Regions from separate parts of the Blastococcus sp. SYSU DS0619 genome, predicted to be linked through region 2. Evidence: riboswitches for the same ligand, from Rfam matches in the RefSeq annotation. Region 2 holds a riboswitch; each other region holds the start of a gene.

Region 1 (5,511 bases), on a different contig from region 2:
CAGCGCTGCGCGCGCGTCGGCGGTGGAGGGACGGCCGGGACGCGGGGTCACGGGCGAATCGCTTTCCATGGAGGCAAGTAAAAGACTTGCCGCATCGGCATGTCAAGTTCCGGCGGCCGGAGTCGGCGGCGCGGCGCGGGCCAGTAGCGTCGGGCGCCATGGCGCGGAGGCGGACGGTCGTGGTCGCCGCGGGAGTCGTCGTGCTCGTCGCCGCCCTGTCGGTCCTGGTCCCGGGCAGCCCGACGAGGGCCTTCGTCCGGGGTGCGGTCCACGCGGAGTGCGTCACGTGGGCGGGCGACGACGGGGACCGCTCCCTGGCGGTCTACGGGGACTCGATCAGTCACGGGGACAGCGAGCCCCGGTTCGGCTTCCACGGCCGTCGCTCCTGGTACTCCCACCTCGTCTGCTCCGACCGGTTCACCGACGCCGGGAACGCGGCCGTCCCGGGGGAGACGTCGGCGGAGATCCTCGACCGCCTCGCGGCGGACGCGCCGGAGGCCGACGTCCTGGTCGTCCAGGCCGGCACCAACGACCTGCGCCTCGGGGTGCCGACGGAGGAGACGGTGGCGAACCTGCGCGAGGCGGTCCGGCTCGCCGGGGACGCCGCGGGCACCGTGGTGCTCGCGACGGTGCAGCCCTGGCACGACACGGACGCCACGGACCTCAACGACGCGGTGCGCCGGCTGGCCGCCGAGGCGGGCGCCGAGCTGGTGGACTTCGCCGCTGTGCTGGGCGACCGCGCGCTGACCCGGGACGGGGTCCACCCGTCGCCCGCGGGCGCCCGCGAACTGGCCCGGCGGGTAGCGGCCGCGGCGGACTGACGCACCCCGGAGGGCCGCGCGGCGCCGGGTGGTCATCCCGGCACCGTCGGCGTCACTCCTCGAGCACGTCGGTGTTACCGGCCCGGGCCGCCCGGAGGCGGAGCAGCTCGAGCTCGGCCCGCACGGCCGACAGGTCGCCCGACGAGCGCAGCAGGTGCGCGAGCGCGCCGGCGTTGTCCGCCCGGGCCGCGCGGGCCAGCTCGTCGAGTAGTTCGCGCAGGGCGCCCTCGTCCTCGCCGTGCCGCACCAGCCGGGCGACCCCGTTCACGGTGCTGCGCACGTCCTGCAGGAGCGGGGGGAGCTGGCGGACGGCGTAGTCCAGCAGGACCACGAGGTCGCAGGGCAGTCGCACCAGCGCGACGAGCGCGGGCAGCGGTCCGAACCGGGGCGGGGGCGGGGGAGTGGCGGGGCCGAGCTCGTCGGGTGTCATGGCTCCCGGCTACCCCGGTCCGGGGCGATGCACGGATCGCCCGGGGGCTATCGCGCCCGGGCAGCGGCGAGCCGCGTCGTGCCGACCGCCAGCGCGACGCCGATGGTCATGCCGAGGGTGTTCATCGCCCAGTCGTTCGTGTCACAGGCGCGCCCGATGGCCGGCGCCAGTGCCTGGAGGGCCTCGATGCCGGCCGACGTGACCGAGCCCACCGCCAGCACCGGCAGCGGACGCCGCGAGGCCAGTGCGGCGAAGAACACCACGGGGAGGGACAGCGCCACGTTGGCCAGGAGCTCGACGCGGGTCAGCGAGGGCAGGGCGAACTGCACCGTGCAGACCACCTGGTCGAGCTGCCCCTTCGCGGACGGGGTCAAGGTCAGTGCGAGGACCGGGAGCGCGGAGAGGGCCGTCAGCGTCCACAGGATCCGGCGTCCGGACCGCCGGCTGCGCACCGCCGCGTAGCCGACGACGACGCAGCCCAGAGCGATGGTGGCCAGCGTCACCGGCACGAGCGCCGAGTGCTCCAGCAGGACGTCGGTGATCATCGGGGCCCACCGTAGGGCGCCGGCGGTTCAGGCCGCGACGCTCGGCCGGCTCCCGTCCTCCACGGGTCGGGCGACGTCCGCAGGGCGCGCGGAGAACTGGTGCTGGGCGGCCCATCGGCGGGCGCAGCGCATCCGCCACCAGCGGAAGAACCGTTCGGCCATGTCGTCAGGCTGCCCCGTCTGACGCCGTAGCGCAAGCGACTCGCCACACTCTGTAATCGCGGGTGATGTCGATGCGCCGGGTGTGGATCGCGCCTGGAGCGGTAAGCACTGTTGAACCGACCACACGAGCCCCTCGAGACGGAGGGCGTCGGCAACCGCGGGACGTGCAGTGGGAGTGCCGGCGGTCCGGGAGAACCCGGCCGTGGAGCTGAACCCGCTGGTCACCGTGGTGGGGCGGGTGGGGCTCGAACCCACGACCCAGGGATTATGAGTCCCATGCTCTGACCGGCTGAGCTACCGCCCCGGTGCTGACAGCCTGCCAGATGACGGCGACACGCCGCGCGGACGCGCCCGTGTCTGGAGGGGCGTCTCGTTACCGCCCTGTGACATCTGGCCGATTCGCTTGTACCGTCTCCCGCGGCCCACCCGATGCCGCTCCCGAACCCGGGAGCTCGGGCGGGCCCCGCCGAACCGTGCGGCCAGCTGGCCGGATGGACCGGGGACCCATGTTCTCTGGGGTGAATCCCGCCTGCGCCTCCACGGGCAGGGGGGTAGGGCAAGTTCCGGCCCGAACCCGTCAGCTGACCTGGTAGGCGGACCGAGGAACGGAGACAGTCGCCTTGGCGACCTCGCACCACCAGCACCACCCCACCGTGCCCACCCGCGGGGGCCTTCGCCGGATCGGGCGGGCGGCCACCGCCCTGACCGCTCTGCTGGCCCTGTCCCTGCTGGGGACGACGGCCGCGACGGCCGCACCCGGCGACGCGAAGAGCGAACACGACCGCGTGGCCCAGGAGGTCGCCTCCCTCGAGCAGCGGATCACCGACGCCGAGGACCGGCTGGAGCAGATGACGCTCCGCGCCGAGGAGGCCAGCGGCGCCGTGCTCCAGGCCGAGGCGGAGCTGGCGACCGCCCAGCAGCACGCCGACGCCATCGCCGTCGAGCTGGCCGCCGTCCGCGAAGCCCTCGGGCGCACCCAGGACGACGTCGCGACCCTCGGCCGGGAGGCCTACATGGGTGGTGGCGACGAGACGTTCAGCGAGGTGGAGATGGTGCTGCACGCCGAGGGCCCGGGGGAGCTGCTGCAGCAGGCCGCCACCCTCGAGATCCTCGGCAAGGACCGGGCCGAGGTGCTCGAGGAGCTGCGGGTCGTCGAGGCGCGCGAGGCGCGGCTGGACCAGGAGGCGAAGACCGCCGTCGCCGAGCGCGACGCAGCCGCCCGCACCGCCCAGGAGGCCCAGGTGGCCACCGACGCGCTCCTCGCCGAGGCGCAGGCGGAGTTCGACGCGCTCAGCGCGGAGAAGGCAGCCCTCGACGAGCAGTTGCGCGAGGCGGAGATCCGCATGCTGAGCATGCAGGGCACCCCCGAGCCGGCGAACACCTGGAACCAGCTGCAGGCCGCCGAGCAGGCCGCCGAGCAGGCCGTCGGGGCGGTCGCCGCGACGGGCGGCGCCACTGCGCTGACCCAGGGCCGGGTCACCTCCTGCTACGGCGCCCGCTGGGGGACCATGCACCTCGGTGTGGACATCGCGGCGCCGATCGGCACCCCGATCTTCACGCCGGAGCCCGGCGTCGTGCTGCAGGCGGGGCCGGCCAGCGGGTTCGGGCTCGCGGTCGCCATCCAGCACCACGACGGCGCGATCACCGTCTACGGGCACGTCAACCAGTTCTTCGTGTCGCCGGGCCAGGTCGTCGAAGGCGGTCAGCAGATCGCCGAGGTCGGCAACCGCGGCCAGTCCACCGGGCCGCACCTGCACTTCGAGGTGCACAAGGGCGGCCTGTACGCCGACCGCACCAACCCGGTGCCGTGGCTCGCCCAGCGCGGGATCTCCCTCGGCGGCAGCTGCGGCTGATCCGGCGCCGCCGCATAGGTCGCGCGCCGTCGTCCAGGATGGCGGCGTGCGACCGGCGGCGGGGGAGGGCACCTGGCTGCGCGCCGGGCTCCTCGTCGCGCTGCTGCTCGCCGGGGTGTTCGGCGCCCTCGCCGTCGACCTGCCGTCGGTGGCGCAGGTGCGCGAGTGGGTCGACGGAGGCGGTCCGGCGACCTGGGGGCTCCTGGTCGCGGGTCTCGTCGTGGTGCTGCTGGCGCCGGTCCCACGATCGGTCCTGTCGGTCATCGCCGGCGTCGTCCTGGGGTTCGGCCCCGGTCTGGCCGTCGCGCTCGTCGGCGGGCTCCTCTCCGCCATGGCGGCGTTCGGGCTCAGCCGGGCGCTGGGGCGTCCGGCCGCGGAGCGGCTCGCCGGGCCCCGGCTCCGGCGCGCCGACCGGCTGGTGACCGAGCGCGGCTTCGTCTCCGTGCTGGTGGGCCGGCTGATCCCCGTCATGCCGTTCGTGGTCACCAGCTACGGCGCCGGCCTGAGCGGCGTCCGGTTCGGGTCCTTCCTCGCGGCCACCGCCGTCGGCATCGTCCCGAGCACGGTCGTGCAGGTGGGCATCGGCGCGTCCACCGGCGTCGCCGTCGCCCGGTTCGGCGCCCTGGCCGCCGTTCCGCTCGTCGTCCTCGGGCTGGTGCTGCTGGTCGCCGGGACCGCATGGTGGTACCGGCGGCGGACCCGCGCCGGGCAGGCGATCTAGCCGCGGCCGAAGAGCCGGCCCAGCATGCCGCCGGCGCCGCCCACGGTGCGCGCGGCCAGCTGCAGGATCGGCCCGCCGGGGATCCCCGGGACCTGCTGCACGATCGGCGCCAGCCGGAGCAGCCCGCCGACGTCGTGCACCTTCAGCTGGCGCCGGGCCACGGCGGGCGCCGGGTTGACCCGGCCGGAGGCGGCGTCGAGCAGGAGGTCGGCCGCGGCCTCGACGGCCGGCCCGTCGACGACCCCCGCCGGCACCCGGTGCACCTGCCAGCCGTCCCCGTCAGCGGTGAAACCCCACCCGCCGTCCGGGGTGACGAGGGCGACGCGCCCGGAGATCCCGGTCGAGGCGGCCAGCGCTCCGGTCACGTCGGTGAGGGCGGCCAGGCCGGACTGCAGCACGGCCGCCGACGGCGGCTCGGCGCCGCAGGAGACGAGGTCCAACCCGTGGACGGCGAGCTCGTAGGCCTGCCCGAGCACGACGCTCAGCAGCGGCACCCGCCCCACGACGGAGACCGCCGGTGCGGTGTCCAGCTCCTCCGGCTCGTCGGCCAGGTAGCGCGCGGTCGCCGCACGGTTGCGGCGCAGAGCGTCCAGCACCTCCGCGCGGGAGGCGCCGCGATGGGCGGCCGTGACCCGGGCGTTCACCGCATCGGGGTCCGGTGGCGTCCCGTGCCCGCCCGTCCGCGCCGAGGCGATGAGGTCGTCCAGCGCGGCGTGGTCGTCCCAGCAGCCCAGGTGCACGCAGATCTCGTGCGCCCGCCACCCGGGCAGCCGTGAGGACCGGTCCAGGTCGACCGTCTCGGCCTGCGCCAGGAACGCGTCCCACGCGCCGAGCACCAGCCCGGCGACCTCGTTCCGTCCCGCCTCGGCCATGCCCTGGTGTCCACCCATGTCCCGCCCGTACCCGGCCGCCGGCCGGGCAGGCATGCAGCCCGCGGGACGGCGGGCGGTCCGGAGCCCGAGCCCGAGGCCGCCGCACA
Region 2 (5,511 bases):
CGCCACCGCCGTCACCCTCGTGCCGAACCTCGCCGAGCAGGCCGAGCACGTGACGATGCTGCAGCGCACGCCGAGCTACATCATGTCGCTGCCCAGCCGCGACCCCCTGGCGCAGTGGCTGCGCGCCCGGCTACCGGCCCGGGCCGCCTATCCGATCGTCCGCTGGAAGAACGTGCTCACCAGCACCGCGCTCTACCAGCTGAGCCGCCGCCGGCCGGCGATGGTGCGGAAGCTGATCCGCCGGCTCACCGAGAAGCAGCTGCCGGCCGGGTTCGCCGTCAGCACGCACTTCAACCCGCCGTACGACCCGTGGGACCAGCGGCTCTGCCTCGTCCCGGACGGCGACCTGTTCCGCACCCTGCGCGAGGGGAAGGCCTCGATCGCCACCGACCGGATCGCCACCTTCACCGAGGACGGCATCGAGCTGGAGTCGGGGGAGCACCTGTCCGCCGACGTCGTGGTCGCCGCGACCGGGCTCAACCTGCTCCCGGCGGGCGGGATGACGCTTGCGGTGGACGGGGAGCGGGTCGAGCTGCCGGAGACGGTCTCCTACAAGGGGATGATGCTGTCGGGCGTCCCCAACTTCTCGATGGTCATCGGCTACACGAACGCCTCCTGGACGCTCAAGGCGGACCTGGTCAACGGCTACGTCTGCCGCCTGCTCGACCACCTGGACGCGCACGGCTACGCGTCGGCGACCCCGGTCGCCCCGCCGGAGGGTGCCGACGCGCCGTTCCTCGACCTCGCGGCCGGCTACGTGCAGCGCAGCCTCGCCGGCCTGCCCAAGCAGGGCGGCCGCGCGCCGTGGCGGCTGCACCAGAACTACCTGCGCGACGTCGCGCTGATGCGCCGCGGCCCGCTGGAGGACGAGGGCATGACCTTCCAGCCGCGGCCGCCGGCCGGCGCCGGGGCCCACGCCGCTGCCGAGCGGACGGTGGCGTGATGGGTCCCTACGCGTTCGCCGGCGGGACGGCGGTCGTCACCGGTGCGGCCAGCGGCATCGGCGAGGCACTGGCGGGGCAGCTGGCCGGCCGCGGCAGCCACCTGGTGCTGCTGGACCGGGACGCCGAACGGCTGGCGGCGGTGGCCGGGCGGATCCGCGCCGACCACCCGGGGCTGCGGGTCGCCACCCACGTCGTCGACCTCGCCGACGACGCGGCGACCGCCCGGGTGGCCGAGGCCCTGGTGGCCGAGCACCCGGAGACGACGCTGCTGGTCAACAACGCGGGCGTGGCGCTCGGCGGGCGCTTCGACCAGGTCACCCTCGAGGAGTTCGAGTGGGTGATGGCGATCAACGTGCGCGCCGTCGTCCGGCTCACGCACACCCTGCTGCCGGTGCTCAAGACGCACGCCGGTGCGCACGTGGTCAACGTGTCCAGCGTCTTCGGCATCTTCGCCCCGGCCGGTCAGGCCGCCTACGCGGCCAGCAAGTTCGCCGTGCGGGGGTTCAGCGAGGCGCTGCGGCACGAGCTGGCCGAGGACGGCATCGGCGTCACCGTGGTGCACCCCGGCGGCATCCGGACGCGGATCGCCGAGACCGCCCGGACCGGCTCGGGCGTCTCGCCGGCGGAGTACGAGGAGGGGCGCAAGCAGTTCGCCAAGCTGCTCCGGATGCCGCCGGAGGACGCCGCCGCGCAGATCGTCGCCGCCATCGAGCGACGCCGTCCGCGGCTGCTCATCGGCTGGACCGCGAAGGTCCCCGACGTGCTGGTGCGGCTGCTGCCGGGGACCTACTGGCGGCTGATCGCCCGCCGGGCGGCGCCGGCGAAGCCTCCGGGCTGACCGCCGGAAATCCGCTTGCGGCGGGCGGTAGAACTCCGGAGGTGAGCGCCGCCACCTGCCGCATCGTCGACCTCGGACCCGAGGACGACCTGTTCCCGGCGTGGTGCGAGGTCTGGGCGGCGACCCAGCGGGCCGACCGGCCCGAGGACCCGCCGCGCCCGGCGCGGGACCACGTCGCGCTGGGCCGCGAGCTGGTGGGGCCGGGCGGCTCCCGCGGCGGCGCGCACCGCGCAGCCGTGGTCGACGGCGCCGTCGTCGGGGCGCTCCGCGTGATCCTCCCGAGCAGGGACAACCCGACCGTCGCGATCCTCGACGTCGCGGTGCACCCCGGCTCCCGCCGTCGCGGGCTGGGCAGCGCGCTGCTGGCGTCCGGCCGGGCGCTCGCCGCGGACCACGGACGCACCGTCCTGATCGCCGAGGTCGACGAGCCGTCTCCGGGAACGCCGGGACGCGTGTTCGCCGAGGCGCACGGCTGGGCCTGCGATCTGGTCGAGACCCGGCGCGACCTCCTGCTGCCGCCCGACGAGCAGCGGCTCGCGGCGCTGGAGGCCGGGGCGGTGGAGGCCGGCCGCGGGTACGAGGTCGTGACCTGGCGCGACCGGACCCCGGACGCGCTGCTCGACGACCGGGCGCTGCTGGAGCGGCGGATGACGACCGACGCCCCGCACGGCGACCTGCCGGTCGAGGAGGAGCAGTGGGACGGCGTGCGGATCCGCGAGTACGAGCGGTCGCACGTCGCCCGGGGGCGTGCGGTGCTCTCCGCCGGGGCGGTGACCCGGGACGGCCGGCTGATCGCATTCACGGACCTGCAGATCCCGCTGGCGCAGCCCGCGCGCGCCTCGCAGGGCGGGACGCTGGTCCTCCGCGAGCACCGCGGGCACCGGCTCGGCGCCCGGGTGAAGGCGGCCGTGCTGCGGGACCTGGCGGAGGCGTTCCCCGAGGTGCGCCGGATCAGCACCTACAACTCCGAGCGCAACACCCCCATGGTGGCGGTCAACGAGGCGCTCGGGTTCCGTCCCGCCGGCCGGCTGTCCTCCTGGTCGGCCCGGCTCTGAGCAGTCCGGCTCCGAGCAGCCCGGCCCGCGCCGCCGCAGTCCCGGTGCGGTTGACTGCCGGGGTGGACCATCCCGTTCCCGCGGAGTTCGTCCGCGCCCACACCCGCCCGGTGCGGCCCGACCTGGTGCCCGAGGTCGAGCTGCTGGTCGCCGCCGACGTCGTCGCCCTCTGGGAGGCGATGCAGACCGAGCACGGGCGCACCTCCACCGAACCGCCGTTCTGGGCGGCGGCCTGGCCGGGCGGCCAGGCGCTCGCGCGCTACGTGCTCGACCACCCGGAGCTGGTGGCCGGGCGCGCGGTGCTCGACCTGGGCGCCGGCAGCGGCCTGGTGTCCGTGGCGGCGGTGCGCGCCGGGGCGAGCTCCGTGCTCGCCAGCGACGTCGACCCGTACGCGCTCACCGCCGTGACCGTGAACGCCGAGCGGAACGGGGCACCGGGGATCACGCCGGTGGGCGACGTGCTGGGGGACGGGCCGCCGGACGTGGCGGTGATCCTCGCCGGGGACGTCTGCTACGACCGCGAGATGACCGACCGGGTGCTGCCCTTCCTCGAGGCCGCCCGCGCCCGCGGGGTCGAGGTGCTGGTCGGGGACCCCGGCCGCGTCTACCTGCCGGAGGACCGGCTGACCGCGCTGGCGGTGTACGACGTCCCCGACACCGAGCCGTCGCCCACGCAGCCCACGGCGGTGCGCCGGACGACCGTCTGGCAGCTGCCCTGAGCTCCGCGAGACGACTTCCACACGGTAGTTCCCCCAGAGGGATTGTCACGAACGAATAACGGTGGTTACCGTGGGCCAGCCCGGCCGGTCGTTCTCTCCCCATCCGGGGAGGTCCGCCGGGCGCCGCCGAGTCGCCCGCTGCCATCGCGCCGCGGGTGAGCCGGGGACCCACCGCAGCACTGGGGTGAATCGCGCGCCGAGCACGTCGGCGCGGGTAGGGCGACTTCCACGCCCGAATCCGTCAGCTAACTCGGTAGGCGGCACGACGGAAGAAACGGAGAGCCGCCGCATGGCGAGCCTGCGGGCCCACCTTGCACGGAACCGCAGCCGGTACGGAGCCTCGCGCGCGCCTTCCCCGCGCTGAGCGCCCGGGCGTCCCGCCCTGCACCCGCTGCCACTCGACCACCCCTGCAGCTGTCCGCCGCGGACCCGCTGTGCCCTGCCCCTGGAGCAGTCCCACCCCATGAACCTTCGCGCCACCTCGATCACCCGCGCCCTGCGCCCCACGTCCGTCCGTCGCCCGGCGCTCCTGCTGGCGGTCGTCGCCGCCGGTGCCCTGGTCGTCAACGTCGTCGTCGCCAACGAGCCCGAGGCCCACGCCAAGGCGCAGCCGGTCTCGGTCAGCGTCGCCGCCCAGCTGGGCATCCCCGCCGAGGCGCCGCCGGCCGACGCCGTCGAGTCGGCCGTCGACTCCCTCGCCCCGCTCGCGGCCAGCCGCAGCGAGCGCGTGGCCGAGCAGGCCGCGGCCGCCGAGGCCCGGGCTGCCGCCGAGCAGGCCGAGCTCGACCGCCGTGCCGCCGAGGAGGCCGCCCGCATCGAGGCGGAGGAGGCCGCCCGCCGTGCCGCCGAGGAGGCGGCCCGCGCCGAGGCCGCCCGTATCGAGGCCGCCCGCGTCGAGGCCGCCCGCGCCGCCGAGGCGCAGGCCGCGGCCGCCGCCCCCCGTCGGACCACCAGCGCCCCGGCCGCCCCCGCCGCTCCGGCGGCCCCCGCGCCGGCCGCAGCCGCCGCACCGGCCGGGTCGTTCAAGGGGTACGCGATGCAGAAGGTGGGTGGCTCCGGCAGCGAGTTCACCTGCCTGGAGAACCTGTGGGGCAAGGAGAGCGGCTGGAACCCCAACGCGCAGAACCCCCGCAGCACCGCCTACGGCATCGCCCAGTTCCTCGACTCGACGTGGGCCGGGACGGGCATCGCCAAGACCTCCGACGGCTACCGGCAGATCGACGCCGGGCTGATCTACATCAACAACCGCTACGGCTCGCCGTGCGGCGCCTGGAGCCACTCCCAGTCGACCGGCTGGTACTGAGGCCGCACCGGGTGGACGACCCGGTGCGCCGCTAGCGCTCAGCAGGACGGACGAGGCCCCACCCGTGCAGGGTGGGGCCTCGTCCGTTCGGCGTCCGCCCGGTGCACTCGACGGCGTCGCATACCCCACGGGCGGCTGGCCGGCGATAGCATCGCTGCGTGACGATGACATCGAGCGCGAACGCGACTGCCGACGTCCCGGTCAGCGAGGTGGCGGCCCTGTCCGCGGCGGCGTGCATGTTCCGCAGTCTCGGCGACCCGGCGCGGCTGGCGATCCTGCGCCACCTCGTGCTCGGCGAGCACAAGGTCGTGGACCTGACCGACCACCTCGGACTGGCCCAGTCCACCGTGTCCGCGCACCTTGCCTGCCTGCGCGACTGCGGCCTGATCGCCTCCCGGCCACAGGGCAGGGCGTCGATGTGGTCGCTGTCCACCGCACCCGAACTGCTCGACCTGCTGGGTGCGGCCGAGCGGCTGCTGGCCGCTACCGGCGACGCCGTCTCCCTGTGCCCCACCTACGGAGAGGCCGCGGAGCAGTGAGCACGGTCCACGCGCGGCCCAGCGCCGAGGAGGCCAGGCATCTCGGACGCCGGGCGCAACTGCTGGCCGGGGCGTCGGTCACCTACAACGTGATCGAGGCGGTCATCGCCGTC
Region 3 (5,511 bases), on a different contig from region 2:
GCGGTGATCATCCCGGTGCCCCAGCCGTCGCGGAGCTCGAGCACGCTGTTCTCGTCCGCGAGCGCGTGCAGCACCGCGCGCATGTCGTAGACCCGCTTGCGGTTCTCGGGGACGAGGTGGCGCAGCGCGCGCTGGTCGGGGGCGGTCCAGTCGGTCACCGGCCCCTGGAAGTAGGAGAGGTACTGCCGGGCCGCGGCGACGGCGGCGGCGTCGTCGGCGACCCGGACGTCGACCACCCCGTTGGCGTGCTGGACGTCGATGGGGCCGATCTCCTCCGGCGCGACGACGCCGAGCCCGCCGCCCTCGATCATCGCCGGGCCGCCCATGCCGATGTTCGCGTCCTCGGTGGCGATGACGACGTCGCAGGTGCCCAGCAGCGCCGCGTTGCCGGCGAAGCAGCGGCCGCTGGCGATGCCCACGGTCGGCACCAGGCCGGACAGCTTGCCGAAGAGGGTGAAGGCCATGGTGTCGAGCGCGGAGACGTGCGTGGAGTCGACGTCGCCGGGCCGCCCTCCCCCGCCCTCGGCGAAGAGGACGACGGGCAGCCGGCGCTGCTCCGCCAGCTCGAACAGCCGGTCCTTCTTCAGGTGGCCGCGCATGCCCTGGGTGCCGGCGAGCACCGTGTAGTCGTAGGAGACGACCACCGCGGCGCTCCTCTCGCGGCCGACCAGGTCGCCGTTGACGTCGGCCAGCCCGCCGACGACGCCGTCGGCCGGGGTGCGCTCCTGGAGCTCCTCCCGGCTGCGGCGGCGCTCCTGGGCGGCGAAGACCAGCGGCCCGTACTCGAGGAAGCTGCCGGGGTCGACCAGGTCGGCGAGGTTCTCCCGGGCGGTGCGCCGGCCCTGGGCGTGCCGCTTGGCGACGGCGTCGGTGCGGTGCTCGTCCAGGCCGATCTCGTGGCGGCGGCGGACCTCGGCGAGATCGGGCCGATCGGCGTCCAGGTCGAGCTCCGGGCGTAGCCCCTCCTCGCCGGGTGCGGCGTGCGCGACGTCGGCGAGCAGCTGGCCCTGGCGGACGGTCTCGCCGAGCCGCACCGCGACCCGCCGGACGGTGCCCCCGGCCGGCAGCGCGACGACGTGCTCCATCTTCATCGCCTCGAGGACGACCACGGTCCCCCCGGGCTCGACCGTGCCGCCGGGCCGGGCCTCGATGGCGACGACGGTCCCGGGGACCGGAGCGCGCAGCCCCTCCTGCCCGCCGGGTTCCCCGGTCGGCGCGGCGGCCGGCGCGAGGTCGGCGAGGTGGTCGTCGACGAACGTGGTGGTGGCCTCGGCGACCTCGGGGTGCGCGACCAGGGCCCGCAGGAAGGCCGTGTTGGTGGCGACGCCGCGCACCTCGACCTCGCCCAGGGCGCGGCGCAGGTGCGCCAGCGCCTCGGGGAGGCCGCCGTGCCGCGCGTGCACGACCACCTTGGCCAGCAGTGGGTCGTAGCGGGGGCTGACGTCGGTGCCCGCCCGGGCGGCGGTGTCGACGCGCACGCCGGGGCCACCAGGCAGGGTGAGCGAGTTGATGGTCCCGGCGGACGGGACGACGGCGCCGTCGGCGGTGAGCGTCTCGGCGCTGACCCGCGCCTGGACCGCGCACCCGGCGGCGCGGGGCGGGCCGTCGGCGAGCCCGAGGTCGGCGAGGGTCGCGCCGGCCGCGACGCGCAGCTGCAGCCGCACCAGGTCCAGGCCGAGCACCTCCTCGGTGACGGTGTGCTCCACCTGCAGGCGGGGGTTGCACTCGAGGAAGACGAAGCGCGCGGGGTCGCCGGCCGGCACGAGGAACTCGACGGTGGCCAGGCCGCGGAGGCCGACCTGCCGGGCGAGCGCGGCGGCGGCGTCGTGCAGCTGCTTCCGGACCGCGCCCGGCAGGTTCGGCGCCGGCGCGATCTCGACGACCTTCTGCCGGCGGCGCTGCAGCGAGCAGTCGCGGTCGCCGAGGACGACGACGTCCGCGTCCGCGTCGCCGAGCACCTGCACCTCGATGTGCCGGGCGTCCTCGACCAGCTCCTCGGCGAGCAGCGCGTCGGCGCCGAAGGCGACCCGGGCCTCGTCGGCCACCGCGGCGAACGCGGCGGCGACGTCGTCGCCCCGGCGGAGGATGCGGGTGGCCCGCCCTCCCCCGCCGAACCGCGCTTTCAGCATCACCGCGCCGGTGGCATCGAGCAGGTCGACGACCTGGCCGGTCGTGGCGTCGGTGGTGCCCCGCGGGACCGGGACGCCGGCGGCCTCGGCGGCCGAGCGGGCGAGCACCTTGTCCCCGAGCGTCTCCAGGACGGGGGCGCCGGGGCCGACGACGGTCGGCGCACCGCCGTCGTCCCCGCATGCGCGCGGGAGCGCTGGGTCCTCGGAGAGGAAGCCGTAGCCGGGGTGGATCAGGTCGCAGCCGGCGGCGCGTGCGGCCTGCACGATCGCCGCGGCGTCGAGGTGGGCGGCGGGTCCGCTGCCGGGGAGGAAGTGCGTCTCGTCGGCGGCGGCGAGGTGGGGTGCGTCCGGCTCGTCGGAGGCCGTGACGGCGACCGACGTCAGCCCCTCGGCGGCCGCCGCGCGGGCGATGCGGACGGCGATCTCGCCGCGGTTGGCGATCAGCAGGCGGGCCACCCGGCGATGCTCGCACGCGCTCCGACGAGCTGTGGCGACGGTCACCGGGGCGGTCGCGAGCGGATCGGAGCGCACGCGATCGTGGACGGAGAGTCGAGGCATGCCGCGCGTCAGGAAGTAAGTGCGCGGTCGCGCTCCGTGCCGGCGGACGGAACCGGCCGGGATCGTGCGACGGGATCGGCCGTGGTCCGCTCGCGAGTCGCGTTCCCGACGGGGCGCCGTCGTCCTCCCGATCCGGCCCCGCCAGGCCCGTCCGGCCGCTTTGTGACCTTTCCGTGACATGCCTAGCGTCGTCGCCGGTCCGCCCGGGGCCGCGTCGTCACCACCACCGGTGACACCCGTGCGGACACCGCCGAACCAGGCGTCGGATCGCTCCGCCGCCCGGACCGGGGACCCACCGCAGCACTGGGGTGAAGCGTGACCGGCATGCCCGGGAGCGCCGGGCGAGTTCCCCGCCCGAACCCGTCAGCTAACCCGGTAGGCGGTTGTCGGAGAACAGGAGAAACCGTCGTCCATGACGACCACTCGCACGACCTCGGTCACCCGTCGCTCCCTCCGCGGGGCGGCGCTCGCGCTCGTCACCGGAGCGGGCATCGCCCTCTCCCCGCTCCCCGCCGTTGCTGATGTCGGCGGCGGTGGCACCTCCGGCGGCACCGTCACCGTGACGGTCGCCCCGGTCGTCGCACCGACGCACGCCGCCCAGGTGGCGGTCGACACCGCCCTCGCCCAGCAGGGCAAGCCCTACGTCTGGGGCGGCACCGGCCCCGGCGGCTACGACTGCTCGGGCCTCACCTGGTCGGCCTACCAGGCCGCGGGCCTGGAGATCCCCCGGACCTCGCGGGCGCAGTCGACGGCCGGGGTCTACGTGGACCGGGCCAACCTGCAGCCCGGCGACCTGATCTTCTTCTACGACCCGGTCGGCCACGTCGGCATGTACATCGGGGACGGGCTGATGGTGCACTCCTCGACCTACGGCCAGCCGGTGGCGGTCGTCCCGGTCGACTCGATGTGGGGCTACAACACCGCGCGCCGCATCGTCTGATCACTCCTGCGACGGTTCCCCCGGGTGTGCGCGCACGCCCGGGGGGACCGCGCGACTACACAGAGCGGAGGGTCGCCCGCTTCAGCCGGATGATCAGCCGCATCCCGCCGGACTCGGCCAACTCCTGCTGCCGCGCACGCAGCTGCTCCCCGAGCTGCTCGAGGCGCTCCTCCCCCAGCGCGTGCGACTGGGGGAACATCCGCTGCTCCTCCTCCATCGTGTGGTGGCGCACCGTGTTCTCCAGCATGCGCACCTCGGTGGTGAACTCCGGGTCGGTGACGTCCATGCGCATGACGGTCGCGACCTGGTCGTCGATCTGCCGGTGCTCGGCGTGCGCCAGGGCCAGCAGCGGGGAGACGTCGGGCACGGCCGGGTAGAACAGCTCGTCCTCGATCTGGGCGTGGATCTCGATCTCCCGGAGGAAGCGGTCGCGGAGCTCCTCCCGCCGGCCGGTCTCCGCCGCGGACGTCTCCGCCAGCTCGCGGAGCAGCCCGCGCAGCACGTCGTGGTGGGCGATCAGGACCTCGTCGGCCTTCATCGGGATGCCTCCTCGGCGGTGGTGATCGCGGTGGGGCTGCGCCAGCGGGCCCGCCGCCGCACCGCCACCGCGCCGTCGGTGATGCGGGTGTCGTAGCAGGGCAGCGGAGCCGTGGAGGGGCCCTGCGCCGGCTCGCCGGTGTCGAGGTCGAAGCGCGAGCCGTGCCACGGGCAGACCAGCTCGTCCCGGTGCAGCCAGCCCTCCGCCAGGGGGCCACCCAGGTGCGGGCACCGCCCGCCGACCGCGCGGACCGCGCCGCCGGTGCGGATCAGCGCCACCGGCACGCCGTCGATGTCGACGCCGACCGGCTCGCCGTCAGGCAGGTCGGCCAGCCGGGCGACCTCGGTGAAGGTCCGGGGCGAGCGGCCGGCCGCGGAGTGGTCGACGCCGAGCCGGTGCCGGTAGGACAGCACGCCGCCGAGGTAGCCGCCGGCGACGACGACGGCGAGACCGGCGGCGGCGGTCACCCGGGCCCGCACCGCGCGGCCCCGTCCCCGGTCGGCGAACGACCACGCGTAGAGCGCCAGCGCGGTGCTGTTGAGGGCGGCGTGCACGAGGCCGACCCGGCGGGCCTCGTCGTGGGCGTGCTGCCAGTCGGTCATCCCGCTCGCGGCGGCGCCCACCGCACCCGCGATGCCGAACCCGACGACGGTGCGCGCCGCCGCACCGGTACCCGGGCCGCCGCGGCCGGTCGCGTCGAGGCCGTCGAGCAGGGCCGCCGCGCTCCAGGACCCGATCGGCACGGTGACGAGGAAGGGGTGCAGGGGGTGGCCGAGCCAGACGCCGTGCAGCAGGTCCTGCAGTGGGCGGGCGTACCGGCCGGCCAGCAGGAAGGTCAGCGAGATCCCGTGCTCGACCTGGTAGCTGGGCGCATCGAGCAGCTGCCACCGCTCTGCGCGGTTCACCGCCCGCTCGAGCAGTTCGCGGATGCTCACCGGTGCGCGCCTGAGGTTGCCATGCCCGAAGCCCTGCCCACCCCGGGACGGGGGAAAACAGGAGGTGGCGGGCTCGTGCCCGGGGCCGGGTGGTCGTAGCGTCCGACGGCATGGCGGATCGAGAGTTCCGGACGGTGCTGGAGGGCGGCTCCTACTTCGAGGGACCGCGGTGGCGCGACGGGCACTGGTGGGTGTCGGACTTCTACCGGCACACCGTGAGCCGGGTGGCGGCCGAGGGCGGCCCGGAGACCGTCGTCCTCGGGGTGGAGAACCAGCCGTCGGGGCTGGGCTGGCTGCCCGACGGCTCGCTGCTCGTGGTGTCGATGAAGGACCACCGGCTGCTGCGGGTCACCGACGGCGAGGTGGCCACGCACGCCGACCTCTCCGACGTCTGCACCGGCCTGCTCAACG

Evidence for each region. Region 2 has a riboswitch for cyclic di-AMP ahead of ACI79T_RS18350 (aggregation-promoting factor C-terminal-like domain-containing protein). Riboswitches for the same ligand answer to the same signal wherever they lie in the genome.
Region 1: linked by a shared signal. The riboswitch ahead of ACI79T_RS09815 (murein hydrolase activator EnvC family protein) and the one ahead of ACI79T_RS18350 (aggregation-promoting factor C-terminal-like domain-containing protein) in region 2 are both predicted to bind cyclic di-AMP.
Region 3: linked by a shared signal. The riboswitch ahead of ACI79T_RS09020 (C40 family peptidase) and the one ahead of ACI79T_RS18350 (aggregation-promoting factor C-terminal-like domain-containing protein) in region 2 are both predicted to bind cyclic di-AMP.

The regions. Positions count from the first base shown of each region.
Region 1 is NZ_JBJHAM010000005.1:265,359-270,869, reverse strand. It holds gene ACI79T_RS09845 (hypothetical protein) at 1-51, opposite strand, end outside; gene ACI79T_RS09840 (SGNH/GDSL hydrolase family protein) at 159-821, shown strand; gene ACI79T_RS09835 (hypothetical protein) at 874-1,251, opposite strand; gene ACI79T_RS09830 (VanZ family protein) at 1,299-1,796, opposite strand; gene ACI79T_RS09825 (hypothetical protein) at 1,824-1,958, opposite strand; tRNA gene ACI79T_RS09820 (tRNA-Ile) at 2,186-2,262, opposite strand; cyclic di-AMP (ydaO/yuaA leader) riboswitch at 2,423-2,554, shown strand; gene ACI79T_RS09815 (murein hydrolase activator EnvC family protein) at 2,579-3,811, shown strand; gene ACI79T_RS09810 (TVP38/TMEM64 family protein) at 3,858-4,532, shown strand; gene ACI79T_RS09805 (maleylpyruvate isomerase N-terminal domain-containing protein) at 4,529-5,422, opposite strand.
Region 2 is NZ_JBJHAM010000022.1:30,614-36,124, reverse strand. It holds gene ACI79T_RS18370 (flavin-containing monooxygenase) at 1-943, shown strand, start outside; gene ACI79T_RS18365 (SDR family NAD(P)-dependent oxidoreductase) at 943-1,782, shown strand; gene ACI79T_RS18360 (GNAT family N-acetyltransferase) at 1,824-2,837, shown strand; gene ACI79T_RS18355 (class I SAM-dependent methyltransferase) at 2,900-3,556, shown strand; cyclic di-AMP (ydaO/yuaA leader) riboswitch at 3,686-3,832, shown strand; gene ACI79T_RS18350 (aggregation-promoting factor C-terminal-like domain-containing protein) at 4,020-4,859, shown strand; gene ACI79T_RS18345 (ArsR/SmtB family transcription factor) at 5,024-5,398, shown strand; gene ACI79T_RS18340 (cation diffusion facilitator family transporter) at 5,395-5,511, shown strand, end outside.
Region 3 is NZ_JBJHAM010000005.1:104,573-110,083, reverse strand. It holds gene ACI79T_RS09025 (carboxyl transferase domain-containing protein) at 1-2,585, opposite strand, end outside; cyclic di-AMP (ydaO/yuaA leader) riboswitch at 2,926-3,084, shown strand; gene ACI79T_RS09020 (C40 family peptidase) at 3,100-3,627, shown strand; gene ACI79T_RS09015 (hemerythrin domain-containing protein) at 3,683-4,165, opposite strand; gene ACI79T_RS09010 (Rieske 2Fe-2S domain-containing protein) at 4,162-5,100, opposite strand; gene ACI79T_RS09005 (SMP-30/gluconolactonase/LRE family protein) at 5,211-5,511, shown strand, end outside.